DNA from 2 places in the Kitasatospora sp. NPDC034533 genome. Region 1 is predicted to be linked to the other one. Evidence: riboswitches for the same ligand, from Rfam matches in the RefSeq annotation. Region 1 holds a riboswitch; the other holds the start of a gene.
What was found. A riboswitch is a leader RNA that binds a small molecule or an ion and turns the genes downstream of it on or off. The one in region 1 is predicted to bind glycine.

Region 1 (7,336 bases):
CGGCGGGGATGATCCCGGCGGCGCCGTTGGTCGGCGCGGTGACCACCCGGCGGCCGGAGGCGTTCTCCTCGTTGACCGCCATCGCGTAGAGGGTCACCCACTCCATCGCGTTGGCCGGACCGATGCCCTCGGCGCGCAGCGTCCGCGCCGCCGCGGCGGCCCGGCGGCGGACCTTCAGCCCGCCCGGCAGGATGCCCTCGCGGGTCATGCCGGCCCGCACGCACTCCTGCATCACGGACCAGATCTCCAGCAGCCCGGTGCGGATCTCCTCCTCGCTGCGCCAGGCCTTCTCGTTCTCCAGCATCAGGCCGGAGATGGACAGCCCGGTCTCCCGGCTGAGCCGCAGCAGCTCGTCACCGGTGCGGAAGGGGTACTTCAGCACGGTGTCGTCGGGCTTGACCCGGTCCGCGCCGATCGCGTCCTCGTCCACCACGAAGCCGCCGCCGACCGAGTAGTAGGTCTTCTCCAGCAGCGTCGAGCCGTCCGCCGCGTACGCCCACAGGGTCATCCCGTTGGCGTGGTACGGCAGCGAGCGGCGCCGGTGCAGCACCAGCTGGGTGTCCGGGTCGAAGTCGACGGTGTGCTCGCCGAGCAGGTTGATCCGCTTCTCGGCGATGATCCGCTCGACGTCCTTGTCCGCCTGGTCCACGTCGACGGTGCGGGGCGAGGCGTTCTCCAGGCCCAGCAGCACGGCCTTCGGGGTGCCGTGGCCGTGGCCGGTGGCGCCGAGCGAGCCGTACAGCTCGGCGCGCAGGCCCGTCACCCGCCCCAGCAGGCCTTCCGAGCGCAGCCGGCGGGCGAACATCCGGGCGGCGCGCATCGGGCCCACGGTGTGGGAGCTCGACGGGCCGATGCCGATGGAGAAGAGGTCGAAGACGCTGATGGCCACGGGGGACGTCCTTGTCTGGTCTCGTGGAAGGACTGGCGGGCAGGGAGGGGGCCGACACGGGACGGGGCACCGCGCACTGTCCTAGTGTGCGCGGTGCCCCGGAGCGCCAGGAGCGCCGGAGGGGTGAGGCCGGTCACCCCGCCCGAACGATCACCGGAGTGATCAGAGGTTCGGGTACAGCGGGTACTTCTCGGCCAGGGCGGTGACCCGGGCCTTCAGCGCGGCGGCGACGGTCTCGTCGAAGGCGGGCTTGAGCGCCTCGGCGATGACGTCGGCGACCTCGCGGAAGTCCTCGGCCCGGAAGCCGCGGGTGGCCAGGGCCGGGGTGCCGATGCGCAGGCCCGAGGTGACCATCGGCGGGCGCGGGTCGTTCGGGACGGCGTTGCGGTTGACGGTGATGCCGACCTCGTGCAGCCGGTCCTCGGCCTGCTGGCCGTCGAGCTGGCTGTTGCGCAGGTCGACCAGGACCAGGTGGACGTCGGTGCCGCCGGAGAGCACGGTGGCGCCGGCCTCGGCGACGTCGGCCTGGAGCAGGCGCTCGGCCAGGATGCGGGCACCCTCCAGGGTGCGCTCCTGGCGCTCCTTGAACTCCTCGGAGGCCGCGACCTTGAAGGCGACCGCCTTGCCGGCGATCACGTGCTCCAGCGGGCCGCCCTGCTGGCCGGGGAAGACCGCGGAGTTGATCTTCTTGGCGTACTCGGCCTTGGACAGGATGACGCCGCCGCGCGGGCCGCCCAGGGTCTTGTGGGTGGTGGTGGTGACCACGTCCGCGTACGGGACCGGGTTCGGGTGCAGCCCGGCGGCCACCAGACCGGCGAAGTGCGCCATGTCCACCATGAGCAGCGCGCCGACCTCGTCGGCGATCCGGCGGAACGCGGCGAAGTCCAGCTGGCGCGGGTAGGCGGACCAGCCGGCGATGATCAGCTTCGGCTGGTGCTCCTTGGCGAGCCGCTCGACCTCGCCCATGTCGACCTGGCCGGTCTTCTCGTCCACGTGGTAGGCGGCCACGTTGTAGAGCTTGCCGGAGAAGTTGATCTTCATGCCGTGGGTCAGGTGACCGCCGTGGGCCAGGCTCAGGCCCAGGATGGTGTCGCCCGGCTGGATCAGCGCGAACATCGCGGCGGCGTTGGCCTGCGCGCCGGAGTGCGGCTGGACGTTGGCGTGCTCGGCGCCGAACAGGGCCTTGATGCGGTCGATGGCGATCTGCTCGACCACGTCGACGTGCTCGCAGCCGCCGTAGTAGCGGCGGCCGGGGTAGCCCTCGGCGTACTTGTTGGTGAGCACCGAGCCCTGGGCCTCCATGACCGCCACCGGGGCGAAGTTCTCGGAGGCGATCATCTCCAGGGTGGTCTGCTGGCGGTGCAGCTCGGCGTCGACCGCGGCGGCGATCTCCGGGTCGAGGGCGTGCAGGGACTGGTTGAGAACCGTCATGGTGTGGTCTTCCCGGGGGAGGAGGAAAGGGGGCCGCGGCTGGGGCGGGGCGGCCGCCGCGCGGTGACCGCCCCGGTCGGGTGTCTCAGCCGCCGATGAAGGCGGTGTACTCGTCCGCGCTGAGCAGCTCGTCGGTGGCCTCGACGCGCACCTTGAACAGCCAGCCGCCCTCGAACGGGGCGCTGTTGACCAGGGCGTTGTCGTCCAGGACGTCCTGGTTGACCTCGGTGACCTCGCCGGTCACCGGGGAGAACAGGTCGCTGACCGACTTGGTCGACTCCAGCTCACCACAGGTCTCGCCGGCGGTCACGGTGTCGCCGACCTCGGGCAGCTGCACGTAGACGATGTCACCGAGCGCGTCGGCGGCGTGCTTGGTGATGCCGACCGTGGAGACACCGTCCTCGGCGGCCGTCAGCCACTCGTGCTCCTTGGTGTACTGCAGGTGCTGGGGGTTGCTCATGGCGTCATTCTCCAGGATGGGAAGCGGGCACGGCGAAGCGGGCCGCCGCTCGGACGGCTGCGACGTGCGTGTACGGGAAAACCGGGGCCCAAGCCGTGGCCGGCGAGGGCTCAGCGGACGCGGGTCAGCGGGCGCGCTTGTAGAATGGCAGCGCCACGACCTGGACGGGCTCGTGCTTGCCGCGCACGTCCACCGCGACGGTGGTGCCGGGGGCGGCGTGGGCGGCGTCGACGTAGGCCATCGCGATCGGCTTGCCCAGGGTCGGGGACGGCGAGCCCGAGGTGATCCGGCCGATCGGCTCGCCCTCGGTGGAGACCACGGTGTACTCGGCGCGCGGCACCCGCTTGCCCTCGGAGACCAGGCCGACCAGGACCTTCGGAGGGTTGGTCTCGGCCGCGGCGGCGGCTCGCTCCAGCGCCTTGCGGCCGACGAAGGCGCCCTCGTTGGTGGTCTTGTCGAAGCGGACGACCCGGCCCAGCCCGGCGTCGAACGGGGTGAGGTCGGTGGACAGCTCGTGCCCGTACAGCGGCATGCCGGCCTCCAGGCGCAGCGTGTCGCGGCAGGACAGGCCGCACGGGACCAGGCCGTGGCCCTCGCCGGCGGCGGTCAGCGCCTGCCAGATCGGCTCGGCGTCGGCCGGGCGGCAGAAGATCTCGAAGCCGTCCTCGCCGGTGTAGCCGGTGCGGGCGAGCAGCACCTCGCGGTCCGCCACCCGGGCCGGGAGGATCGCGTAGTACTTCAGGCCGGGCAGGTCGGCGTCGGTGGTGGCGGCGAGGATGCCGGTGGCCTCCGGGCCCTGGACGGCGATCAGCGCGTAGGTGTCGCGGTCGTCGGTGACGACGGCGTCGAATCCCTTGGCGCGGGCGATCAGCTCGTCGAGGACCAGCTGGGCGTTGGAGGCGTTGGCGACCACCAGGAAGGCGTCCTCGCGCAGGCGGTAGACGATCAGGTCGTCCAGGATGCCGCCGTCCTCGGCGCAGATCATGGTGTAGCGGGCGCGCAGCACGCCCAGCGCGGAGACGAAGCCGACCAGCGCGTGGTCCAGCATCTCGCCCGCCTGCGGGCCGGTCACGGTGATCTCGCCCATGTGCGAGAGGTCGAACAGGCCCGCCTTGGTGCGGACGGCGAGGTGCTCCTCGCGCTCGCTGCCGTAGCGCAGCGGCATGTCCCAGCCGGCGAAGTCGGTCATGGTGGCACCGAGGCTGCGGTGCAGCGCGTCGAGCGCGGTCAGGCGGAGGGACGACATGGCCAGGAACTCCTCGGTCGGGGCACTCAGGGGTGCACGAGCCGGACCGGACCCGCTCGGGGACCGACCCTGCGCGCGGGCATGCGGCGGCGTGGGTCTCCCCATCTGTCGTCGAACCTGAGAGCTTCACCGCCCACCTGCCCGCAGCTGTTTCCAGCTTGGGGGACAGCATGGCGGCTTGCACCGTGGGTGGGCGTCCGACAGGGCCGGGCGCCGCTTTCCAGATGTGCCTAACCCGTGCGGTAGGGGTGCCTGAGAGATTCCGGGGAGGACTTGCTCCTTCGGCGCCGGCTCGTGCCGTGGGGCGGCACTCCGGGCTCTCCCGCGCGGGTTCGAGCGGCCGGTATGGAGTTGTGGGGCCCGCGGCGCATGCCGTCGGACGCGGACATCATGGCACGTCCCGGGCGGCGAGGGGAGAGGGGACCCGGTCACAGGGCGCGGTACCGAACACGAGCCCTAACGCCGTGCCCCTCACGGCCTAGACTGCTGCGCGTCGGCGCAGCAGAGGGCGGCCGACCGGCAGAGGGCGGAATCGGCGGCGCATGGGGTACCCGGTGGAGCAGCAGCAGGGGTGGGGCGGACCGGAGGAGGCGCCGACGGGCGGTTCCTGGCCGGCCAACGAGCTGGAGCAGGTGCTGACCGCGGCCCTGGGCGATCCGGGAGCGACCCCGCGGGTGATCGAGGTGCTGGCCCGCAGCCAGGTGTGGGTGCCCCTGCCGGCCGGCGGCGACCCGCGGGGGCAGTCGCTGGACCTGCCGACCGTCGAGCTGGCCGGCGACCCGTACGTACCGGTGTTCTCCTCCCAGGAGGTGTTCCTCCAGCAGGCGCCGGGGATGGCCTTCGCGATCGCGCCGGTCTGGGAGTTCGCCCGCGGGCTGCCGCTGGGCGTGGGCATCGCGGTGAACCCGGAGGCCGCGGTGGGCATCCCGGTGCCGCCGCAGGGGGTGGCCGAGCTACGCCGCGGGCCGCGCGAGGACCGCTGGGAGGACCCGGCGGCGCCGACCGGCGGCCGGGTGGCGCTGCGCGAGCCGGTGCCGGGCGAGGACCCGGAGCACTTCCTGGCCGCCTGCCGGGCCGAACTGTCGGCACTGCCCGGGGTGTTGACCGCCCGCAGGGCGCTGGCCAGCATCGAGGGCGAGCCGACCGTGATGTTCGTGGGCGTCCAGTTGGACCCCGTGGCGCCGGCCGAGTCCGCCGCGGTGAACGAGGCGCTCGGGCGAGCGCTGGGAACCGCGCCGCTGCCCGGCGGCGTCCACCTCGTACTGCTCGACCTCGCCGACGACCCGGTGGTCGAGTGGCTGCTCACCCGGGTGATGCCCTTCCACACCCGGCCCTGAGCGGGTCCGTATCAAAGGCACGTCGCCGTGGCGGTGGCCGGTGCCGCGCCATAGGGTGCGTGCAGACGGCCGACGGGTCGGCGGGTTCGAGGAAAGAGGCGCGGCGAGGTGGGCGCATGAGTGCGGGAGCGGGAGCGGGCGGGGTGCCGGGGCCCTGGGGCCAGGCACCGGCCGGGCGCCCGGGAGCTGATCCGGGCGCGTTGGAGCGCGCCCTGCGCGAGGTCGCGCCGGAGCGCTACGACGCGTACGAGCGCCTGCTCCACGCGCTGGCGGACGGTCAGGTCTGGATGCTGCTGTGGCACGGCACGCCGGGCAGCCAGGACGCCCAGTACGGGAACATGGAGATCAGCGGCCACGGCTACGCTCCGGCCGTCACCTCGTCCGAGCAGCTGACCGCCTCGGGCTGGACCCGGGCCCACGAGGTCATCTCCGGCCGGGAGATCGCGGCCTCGCTGTACCGCACCCGCTGGGGCCTGTGGCTCAATCCGCACGCGCCCGGCGGCGGCGTCGGGGTGCCCTGGGCGGACCTGCGGCGGATCGCCGCGGGCCTGGAGCGGCTGCCCGCCGGGCCGTTGAAGCTCAGCGAGCCGCAGCTGAACGCCCAGCCGTTCTTCGCGCTGCTGGAGCGTCAGGCCGTCGAGGTGCGCGCGGTGCGGGCCCTGCGCCGGGCCTGGGTGCAGCCCGCGGTGGGGGAGCCGTACCTGGCCATCGGCCTTGACCTGTACGAGAGTTCGCCGCCGGCCGTGGAGGCGGTGCGGGCGCTGATGCAGCGCGCGATCGCGGTGGCTCCGGAGGGGCTCGCGGTGTCCACGGTGGCGATGTCGGACGAGTACGACCCGGTGGCGCTGTGGATGCGCGCCAACGCCCGGCCGTTCTTCGACCGGGAGGCGGGCCGCCCGCCGACCGGCCCGTACCCGCCGGTGCCCCCGCCGCCGTACCCCGGCCAGTCGGTGCCGGGCTACCCCTACGGCACCCAGCCGCCGGCGACCGGCTGGCAGCAGCAGCCGCAGCGGCCGTGGCCCGGCTACCCGGGGCGCTGATTCACAAAGCGCATTATCCGAAGCCGACTTGATTGTCCATCAAGTCGGCTTCGATGCTTTCCGGACGAATTTCCGGATGTGTGCTCGGCTCATCTTGACATGGCAGTTACAGCCATGTGAAGAGGTATATGCCGAAGATCGGGTAGGTGCATGCGCGCAGATCACAGTTGGGCATCTGTCGGTTGTCAGGGCTGGCGCAAGCCAGTTCGGATGGCAGAGAGTTCTGCGCAACGCACCGCGTGTACTGCAACCCCACAAAGGTGAGCGCGGCCGCCGACAGCCCGTCCACGCGAAGCCCATCCCGCGTGGTGGCAGCGCCTGTGCACGACGCGCTGCCGTCAACACCAGCTCCTCCTAAGCACCTCCGCACGTCCGCAGCCGCACCGCCGAAGCCGACGGCCGGCACCCGTGGGCCGGCCACCGTCGGCGAGGGGACCAACTGACCATGACCGCATCCGTGACCACCGCCGGGAACGCTCCGGAGGCACCCGCCGCCGACCCGGCCAAGAAGATCGAGGGCCGCTCCCTCGGCCAGATCGCCTGGACCCGCTTCAAGCGGGACAAGGCCGCCGTCGCCGGCGGCGTCGTGGTGATCCTGCTGATCCTGCTCGCCGTGCTGGCCAAGCCGATCGAGTCCGTGTTCGGGCTCGACCCGGACGCCCTCCACCAGGACCTGCTCGACGCCGACCTCGGCGGACTGCCGCTCGGCGACTGGGGAGGCATGAGCCTGGACCACCCGCTCGGCGTGGACCCGCTCCAGGGCCGTGACCTGCTCACCCGCGTCATCGAGGGTTCCTGGGTCTCCCTGCTGGTCGCCTTCGGCGCGACCGTGCTCTCCAACACCATCGGCACCGTGCTCGGCATCATGGCCGGCTACTACGGCGGATGGGTGGACACCTTGATCAGCCGCGTGATGGACGTCTTCCTGGCGTT
Region 2 (7,336 bases), on a different contig from region 1:
CAGCCTGGACGAGGCCTTCGTGGACCTGGAGGCAGGCCCCTACGGCCCCGCCCTGCTGGAGGCGGACCACGAGACCGGCGAGCGGCTGGTGCTGGCGCTGGCGGAGGACCTGCGGGCGGACATCGAGCGGCTGACCGGGCTGACCGGCTCGGTGGGGGCGGCCGGGTCCAAGCTGATGGCCAAGATCGCCTCGGAGCAGGCCAAGCCGAACGGGCTGGTCATGATCGAGCCCGGGCAGGAGCGGGCGGTGCTCGGCCCGATGCCGGTGCGGGCGCTGCCCGGGATCGGGCCGGCCACCGAGCAGGTGCTGCGCCGGGCCGGGCTGAACACGGTGGCCGACCTCGCGGAGGCGGGGGAGGCGGAGCTGGTGCAGCTGGTCGGGAGGGCGCACGGCACCGGGATCTTCCAGATGTCCATAGGTCTGGACGAGCGGCCGGTGGTCGCCGACCAGGACGCCAAGTCGGTGTCGGTGGAGGACACCTACGAGGTGGACCTGGCCGACCGCGACCGGGTGCTGCGCGAGGTGGAGGCGCTGGCCGCCCGGTGCGTACGGCGGTTGCGGGCGGCCGGGCGCTCGGGGCGGACGGTGGTGCTCAAGGTCCGGCGGTTCGACTTCTCGACGCTGACCCGCTCGGAGACGCTCGGCGGGCCCACCGACGACGAGGCGGTGATCACCGCGACCGCGCGCCGGCTGGCCGAACAGGTGGACATCACCGGCGGAGTCCGGCTGCTCGGTGTCGGCGTCGCCCAACTCGCCGACTACACCCAGGAGGACCTGTTCGCGCAGGCGCTGCGGGAGGAGGCCGCGGAGCACGCCGAGGTGGCGGCCGCGGCGGAGCGGGCCGAGGAGGAGCCGGAGGCCGTCGTGGTGCGGCGCTGGATGCCCGGCCAGGACGTCCGGCACGCCGAGTTCGGTCCGGGCTGGGTGCAGGGCAGCGGCGTCGGGAGGGTCACCGTGCGGTTCGAGACGCCGTGGAGCGAGCCGGGGCGGGTGCGGACCTTCGCGGTGGACGATCCGGCGCTCGAAGCGTCCCGGCCGCTGCCGCTGCGCCGGGGCGAGGACGAGGACGAGGTCGAGCGGGAGGTCGGGGACGACGGGGCGGACCGGGGGGACTGAGGCACGAAAACGGCCCCACCCGGTGGGGGAGTTACCGGGTGGGGCCGATCACCGTGCCGGCTCCGCACGTTCGTGATGCCCTCGCGACGTACGGAGGCCGGGTGCCCCGCGCCCTGTCCCTGAGCGCGGGGCCGGACGCCTCGTCAGGCGTCGGTCTTGACCAGCTCGGGGCTGGAGTCCTGCTGGGCCGAGCCGCGGGCGACGGTCGCGGTGGCGGCCGACGTGCCGCCGCGGATCAGGAACGGGACGACGCCGGCGACGACGCAGACGACGGCCGCGGTCCAGAACGCGTGCTCGTAGGCGTCCAGGGTGGGCAGGGAGAGCGGGATCTGCGGCGGCAGCTTCAGGGTGTCGCCGGTCAGGATGGCGGCCATGACGGCGGTGCCGATCGCGCCGCCGACCGTGCGCAGCACGGAGTTCATGCCGTTGGCGATGCCGCTCTGCTCGACCGGGACGGCGCCGTTGATGTAGGCGGGCATGGCGGCGAAGGCCAGGCCGACGCCGAGACCGAAGATCGCCGACGCGGTGTAGATGTCGGCCTCGTGGCCGTGGCGCACGGCCAGGTAGGCCATCGCGACGGCACCGAGGACGCCGCCGAGGACCAGCGGCAGGCGCGGGCCGCGACGGGCGATCAGCAGGGCGCCGACCGGGGCGGCGACCATCGAGCCGATCGCGGACGGCAGCAGCATGATGCCGGCGTGCAGCACGGTGGCGGTGAAGCCGTAGTGGGCCAGCTTCTCCGGGGTCTGGGCGAAGTTGCTGATGACCATGAAGGAGCCGTACATGCCGAAGCCGATCAGCAGGCCGGCCGCGTTGGTGAAGGCGACGGCCGGGCGGGCCATCATCTTCATGTCCACCAGCGGGTGGGCGACCTTGGTCTCGATGATCCCCCAGAGCAGGGCGACCACGGCGGCGACGGCGAACAGGCCGAGGGTCTTGTTGGAGGCCCAGCCCCAGTGGTTGCCCTGGCTGACCGCGACCAGCAGGGCGGAGAGCCAGCCGGCCAGGGTGAGGGCGCCCAGCGGGTCGGCGCCGCCCTCCTTGTCGGTGACCGGGTCGGTCGGGACCCGGAAGGCGACCAGGGCGACCGCGACCAGGCCGCAGACCAGGCCCATCCAGAAGATCGACTTGTAGCTCCAGTGCTCCAGCAGCAGGCCGGTGGCGACCAGGCCGAGGCCGGAGCCGACGCCCATCGAGGCGCTGATGGCGGCGACGCCGCCGGTCACCTTCTGCTTGGGCAGCTCGTCGCGGACGATGCTGATCGCCAGCGGCAGGACGCCACCGCCGGCGCCCTGGAGGACGCGGGCGACGACCAGCCAGGTGAACGAGTGGGTGCTGACCGCCAGCGCCGAACCGGCGACCAGGCCGGCCAGCGAGATCAGCAGCATCGGCTTGCGGCCCCGGAGGTCGCCGAAGCGGCCCAGGAGGGGAGTCAGCACGGCTGCGGAGAGCAGGTTGGCGGTCATCAGCCAGGTGATGCTGGAGGCGGAGACGTCCAGTTCCTTGGCCAGCGAAGGCAGGATCGGGACGACCGCGGTCTGCACCACGCTGAACGACAGCATCGCCAGGATGAGGGCCGGCAGGACCCGGGCGCTGCTCTGCTTCTCGGCCGCGGTGGTGGGCTGTGGTGCCTCACTCACGGTTGCTTCCTCCCGTACATAGTGAATGAACTGAAGTAACTTTGCCGAGGATAGTTAAGAGTGTCAAATATCGAGTGGTTAAGCCTTGGTAAAGACGAAGGGTCGGGTACGCGACAAGGTGGCCGGAGCGCGCCGAGGGCCCCGGACGGGTGTCCGGGGCCCTCGGATCGGAGGCCGGTGTCAGGCGAGTGGGCGCAGGGCGGCGGGGCGAGCAGTGTCGGGGGCGGAGGAGGCCGGGGCGGTGGTGTCATGGACCTCGACGCGCTCGCGACGCAGTTCGTCCCGGACCACCTCCTCGGTGGTGTAGCGCTCGACGACGAGGCGGACCCGTTCGACGGGCGCGAGGTACTTGCGGATCACCGGGCGCTCCTCGCGGAGGGTGACCTCCTCGACGGCCTCGGCGACCTCCTTGTCGGTGAGGGCGGCGCGCTCGGCCTCGCTGACCGGCATCCGCTCGACCCGGACGCGCTCGTGGACCACCGGGACGCGGCGCTCGACCTGTTCGGTCGTCACGTACCTGCGCAGCTTCGCGGTGCCGATGGTGTGCCACTCGGTGGTGATGTCCATCCGCTCCTCCCGGCAGGTGATCTCGACCGGGCTGCTGGTGGGGGCGGACGGGGTGGCCGGGCGTGGCGCGGCCGCGGCCGCGGCGGGTTCGGGCGCCGGGGCGGGCTGCGACGGGTGCTTCGGCTCCGCCGCGGGGGCGGGTGCCGCAGGGGCGGCGGTGGGTGCGGGGGCGGCGAGGGAGCGGGGGTCGGCCCCCGGGGCGGTCCTGTCGGCGTCGGCGGCGGCCGGGGCGGCCGGGGCGGCGGGCGCGACGGGGGGCCGGGCCGGGGCGGGCTCGGCGGTGCGCTCGGGGTGGTGGAAGGTGAGCGACTTGGCGGGGGCCGCCGCGGTCGGCGAGGCGGCGGCCGCGGTGGTGCCGAAGTCGAGGTCGGGCTGCTCGGCGCGGCTCCGGTCCTCGTCGTGCGGGTGGCCGTCCACCGGGGTGTCGAGCCCGTAGTAGCGGTAGAGCTGGAGCTCCTGGGCGGGGGACAGGTGCTGGCCGACGCCGAAGTCCGGCGACTCCTTGACCAGTGACTTGTCGTAGGGCACCCGGAGCTCGTCGCCGGCGAACTCGCTCGTGGTCAGCGGGACGAAGGCGTCCCGGCCGAAGATGCCCGTCCGGACCGCGGCCCACTCGGGCCGGCCGGTGGCGTCGTCCAGGTAGACCTCGTCGACCGTGCCGATCTTGTCTCCGTTGCGGTCGACGGCCCTGTGGCCGATGAGGTCCCGGGGGTCGATGTCGGTCTGCACTCGTTCCTCCAGTGCGCTGGGCTGCGTAACTCCCGCAGGAAGGCGGCCGGAGCACCCGTTCCGTCCGCCACTTCACACCAAAAGCCATGAAGCGGACGAACGCGACCGGGGTGCGCCGGACGGGCTGCGCACTGGCCCGTCCGAGGGAACGCGCGTAGACCCCGAGTGACCTGACGCACCGGTGATCGGAGGGCCTCCCGCTGGTAACCTGGGCGGCGACCGCCGAGCCCGCTCGGGAGAGTCCCCGGCAGTGAAAACCGCTGGTCGGGGCGCCGAAGGAGCAACTCCTCCCCGGAATCTCTCAGGCATCCGTACCGTGCGGGCTAGGTCACTCTGGAAAGCAGGGCAGGAGCGCCGGCGCGGGAGCCGACGACCACCACCCTCACCGACGGTGCAAGCCGACGGAGCGCCACAGCGCGACGTGCGGGCGAAGCTCTCAGGTCCCGATGACAGAGGGGGAGGCCTTTCGGGTCCGTACGCCCAGGCCGGTCCGCTGTCCGCAGCGGCGTTGGCCGGCCCGGCGTGCGTACCCCCGCCGGTCCGTGACCAGGAGGCCTCGACCACCATGAACGCCCAGCCGAACGCGGGACGCCCCACCGGCGCCTCGACCCTCACCGAGCTTGAGCTGGCCAGCCCCTTCGAGAACCGCCACATCGGCCCCGACGCGGCCGCGCAGGAGAAGATGCTGGCGTCCGTGGGCTACGGCTCGCTGGACGAACTCGCCGCCGCCGCGGTGCCCGAGGCGATCCGCTCCATCACCGCCCTGGACCTTCCCGGAGGCCGGACCGAGGCCCAGGTCCTCGCCGAACTGCGCGAGCTGGCCGGCCGCAACCAGGTGCTCCAGCCGATGATCGGCCTGGGCTACTACGGCACCTTCACCCCGCCGGTGATCCTGCGCAACGTCATGGAGAACCCGGCCTGGTACACCGCCTACACGCCGTACCAGCCGGAGATCTCGCAGGGCCGTCTGGAGGCGCTGCTCAACTTCCAGACCCTGGTCTCCGACCTGACCGGCCTGCCGACCTCCGGCTCGTCGCTGCTGGACGAGGGCACCGCCGCCGCCGAGGCGATGGCCCTGGCCCGGCGCGTCACCAAGGTCAAGGGCGGAGTGTTCCTGGTCGACGCCGAGACCCTGCCGCAGACCATCGCGGTGATCAACACCCGTGCCGTGCCGACCGGCGTCGAGGTCGTCGTCGCCGACCTGTCCGAGGGCATCCCGGCCGAGATCGCCGAGCGCGGCGTCTTCGGCGTGCTGCTCCAGTACCCGGGCGCCACCGGCGTGGTCCGCGACCTCGCCCCGGTGATCGAGCAGGCGCACGGTCTGGGCGCGATCGTCGCCGTCGCCGCCGACCTGCTCGCGCTGACCCTGCTCAAGTCCCCCGGCTCGCTGGGCGCCGACATCGCCTGCGGCACCTCGCAGCGCTTCGGCGTGCCGATGGGCTTCGGCGGCCCGCACGCCGGCTACCTGTCGGTGCGCGCCGAGTACGCCCGCTCGCTGCCCGGCCGCCTGGTCGGCGTCTCCGTCGACGCCGACGGCAACCGCGCCTACCGCCTGGCGCTCCAGACCCGCGAGCAGCACATCCGCCGCGAGAAGGCGACCAGCAACATCTGCACCGCCCAGGTGCTGCTCGCCGTGATGGCCTCGATGTACGCCGTCTACCACGGCCCGGACGGCCTGGCCGACATCGCCCGCCGCACCCACCGCTACGCCGCCGCCCTCGCCGAGGGCCTGCGCGCCGGCGGCGTCGAGCTGCTGCACGGCGAGTTCTTCGACACCGTCACCGCCGTCGTCCCGGGCCGCGCCGCCGAGATCGCCGCCGCCGCCCGCGCCAACGGCATCAACGTGTACCAGGATGGCGAGGACCGGATCTCGGTCTCCACCGACGAGACCACCACCCGCGAGCACCTGGCCGGCGTCTGGGCCGCGTTCGGGGTCGAGGGCGTGGAGATCGCCGAGAGCGCCGAGGCGCTGCCCGCCGCGCTGCTGCGCCAGGACGAGTACCTGACCCACCCGGTGTTCCACAGCCACCGCTCGGAGACCGCCATGCTGCGCTACCTGCGCCGCCTGTCGGACCGGGACTACGCGCTGGACCGCGGCATGATCCCGCTGGGCTCCTGCACCATGAAGCTCAACGCGACCACCGAGATGGAGGCGGTGACCTGGCCGGAGTTCGGCCAGCTGCACCCCTTCGCACCGATCGACCAGGCCGAGGGCTTCCTGACCCTGATCCGCCAGCTGGAGCGCCAGCTGGTCGAGGTGACCGGCTACGACGCCGTGTCGATCCAGCCGAACGCGGGCTCCCAGGGCGAGCTGGCCGGTCTGCTGGCCGTGCGCGCCTACCACCACGACAACGGCGACACCCAGCGCGACGTCTGCCTGATCCCCTCCTCGGCGCACGGCACCAACGCGGCCTCCGCGGTGATGGCCGGCATGCGCGTGGTCGTGGTGAAGACCCTGGTCGACGGCGACGTCGACGTCGAGGACCTGAAGGCCAAGATCGAGCAGCACCGCGACAACCTCGCCGTGCTGATGGTCACCTACCCGTCGACCCACGGCGTGTACGAGACCCAGATCACCGACATCTGCGCCCTGGTGCACGAGGCCGGCGGCCAGGTGTACGTGGACGGCGCCAACCTGAACGCGCTGGTCGGCCTCGCCAAGCCGGGCAAGTTCGGCGCGGACGTCTCGCACCTGAACCTGCACAAGACCTTCTGCATCCCGCACGGCGGCGGCGGCCCGGGCGTCGGCCCGGTCGCGGTGCGCGCCCACCTGGCGCCGCACCTGCCGAACCACCCGCTCCAGCCGGAGGCCGGCCCGGCCACCGGCGTCGGCCCGATCTCGGCCGCGCCGTGGGGTTCCGCGGCCATCCTGCCGATCTCCTGGGCGTACGTGCGGCTGATGGGCGGCGAGGGCCTCAAGCACGCCACCCAGGTCGCGGTGCTGAACGCCAACTACATCGCCAAGCGCCTGGCCCCGCACTTCCCGGTGCTCTACACCGGTCCGGGCGGGCTGGTCGCGCACGAGTGCATCATCGACCTGCGCCCGCTGACCAAGGAGACGGGCGTGACGGTGGACGACATCGCCAAGCGCCTGATCGACTACGGCTTCCACGCGCCGACGATGTCCTTCCCGGTGGCCGGCACGCTGATGATCGAGCCGACCGAGTCCGAGGACCTGCACGAGATCGACCGCTTCTGCGACGCGATGATCACCATCCGCGGTGAGATCGACAAGGTCGGCTCGGGCGAGTGGGCGGCCGACGACAACCCGCTGCGCAACGCC

Region 2: it holds a riboswitch for glycine, as region 1 does, so the genes downstream of both, gcvP (aminomethyl-transferring glycine dehydrogenase) here and gcvT (glycine cleavage system aminomethyltransferase GcvT) in region 1, are expected to answer to the same signal.

What each region holds. Positions count from the first base shown of each region.
Region 1 is NZ_JBVITE010000033.1:34,942-42,277, reverse strand. Features, by position in the region: gene ACZ55U_RS22530 (L-serine ammonia-lyase) at 1-889, opposite strand, end outside; gene glyA (serine hydroxymethyltransferase) at 1,052-2,320, opposite strand; gene gcvH (glycine cleavage system protein GcvH) at 2,406-2,780, opposite strand; gene gcvT (glycine cleavage system aminomethyltransferase GcvT) at 2,905-4,026, opposite strand; glycine riboswitch at 4,257-4,361, opposite strand; gene ACZ55U_RS22510 (enhanced serine sensitivity protein SseB C-terminal domain-containing protein) at 4,569-5,363, shown strand; gene ACZ55U_RS22505 (enhanced serine sensitivity protein SseB C-terminal domain-containing protein) at 5,480-6,403, shown strand; gene ACZ55U_RS22500 (ABC transporter permease) at 6,849-7,336, shown strand, end outside.
Region 2 is NZ_JBVITE010000016.1:11,100-18,435, forward strand. Features, by position in the region: gene ACZ55U_RS14310 (DNA polymerase IV) at 1-1,117, shown strand, start outside; gene ACZ55U_RS14315 (MFS transporter) at 1,261-2,757, opposite strand; gene ACZ55U_RS14320 (PRC and DUF2382 domain-containing protein) at 2,938-4,053, opposite strand; glycine riboswitch at 4,277-4,380, shown strand; gene gcvP (aminomethyl-transferring glycine dehydrogenase) at 4,619-7,336, shown strand, end outside.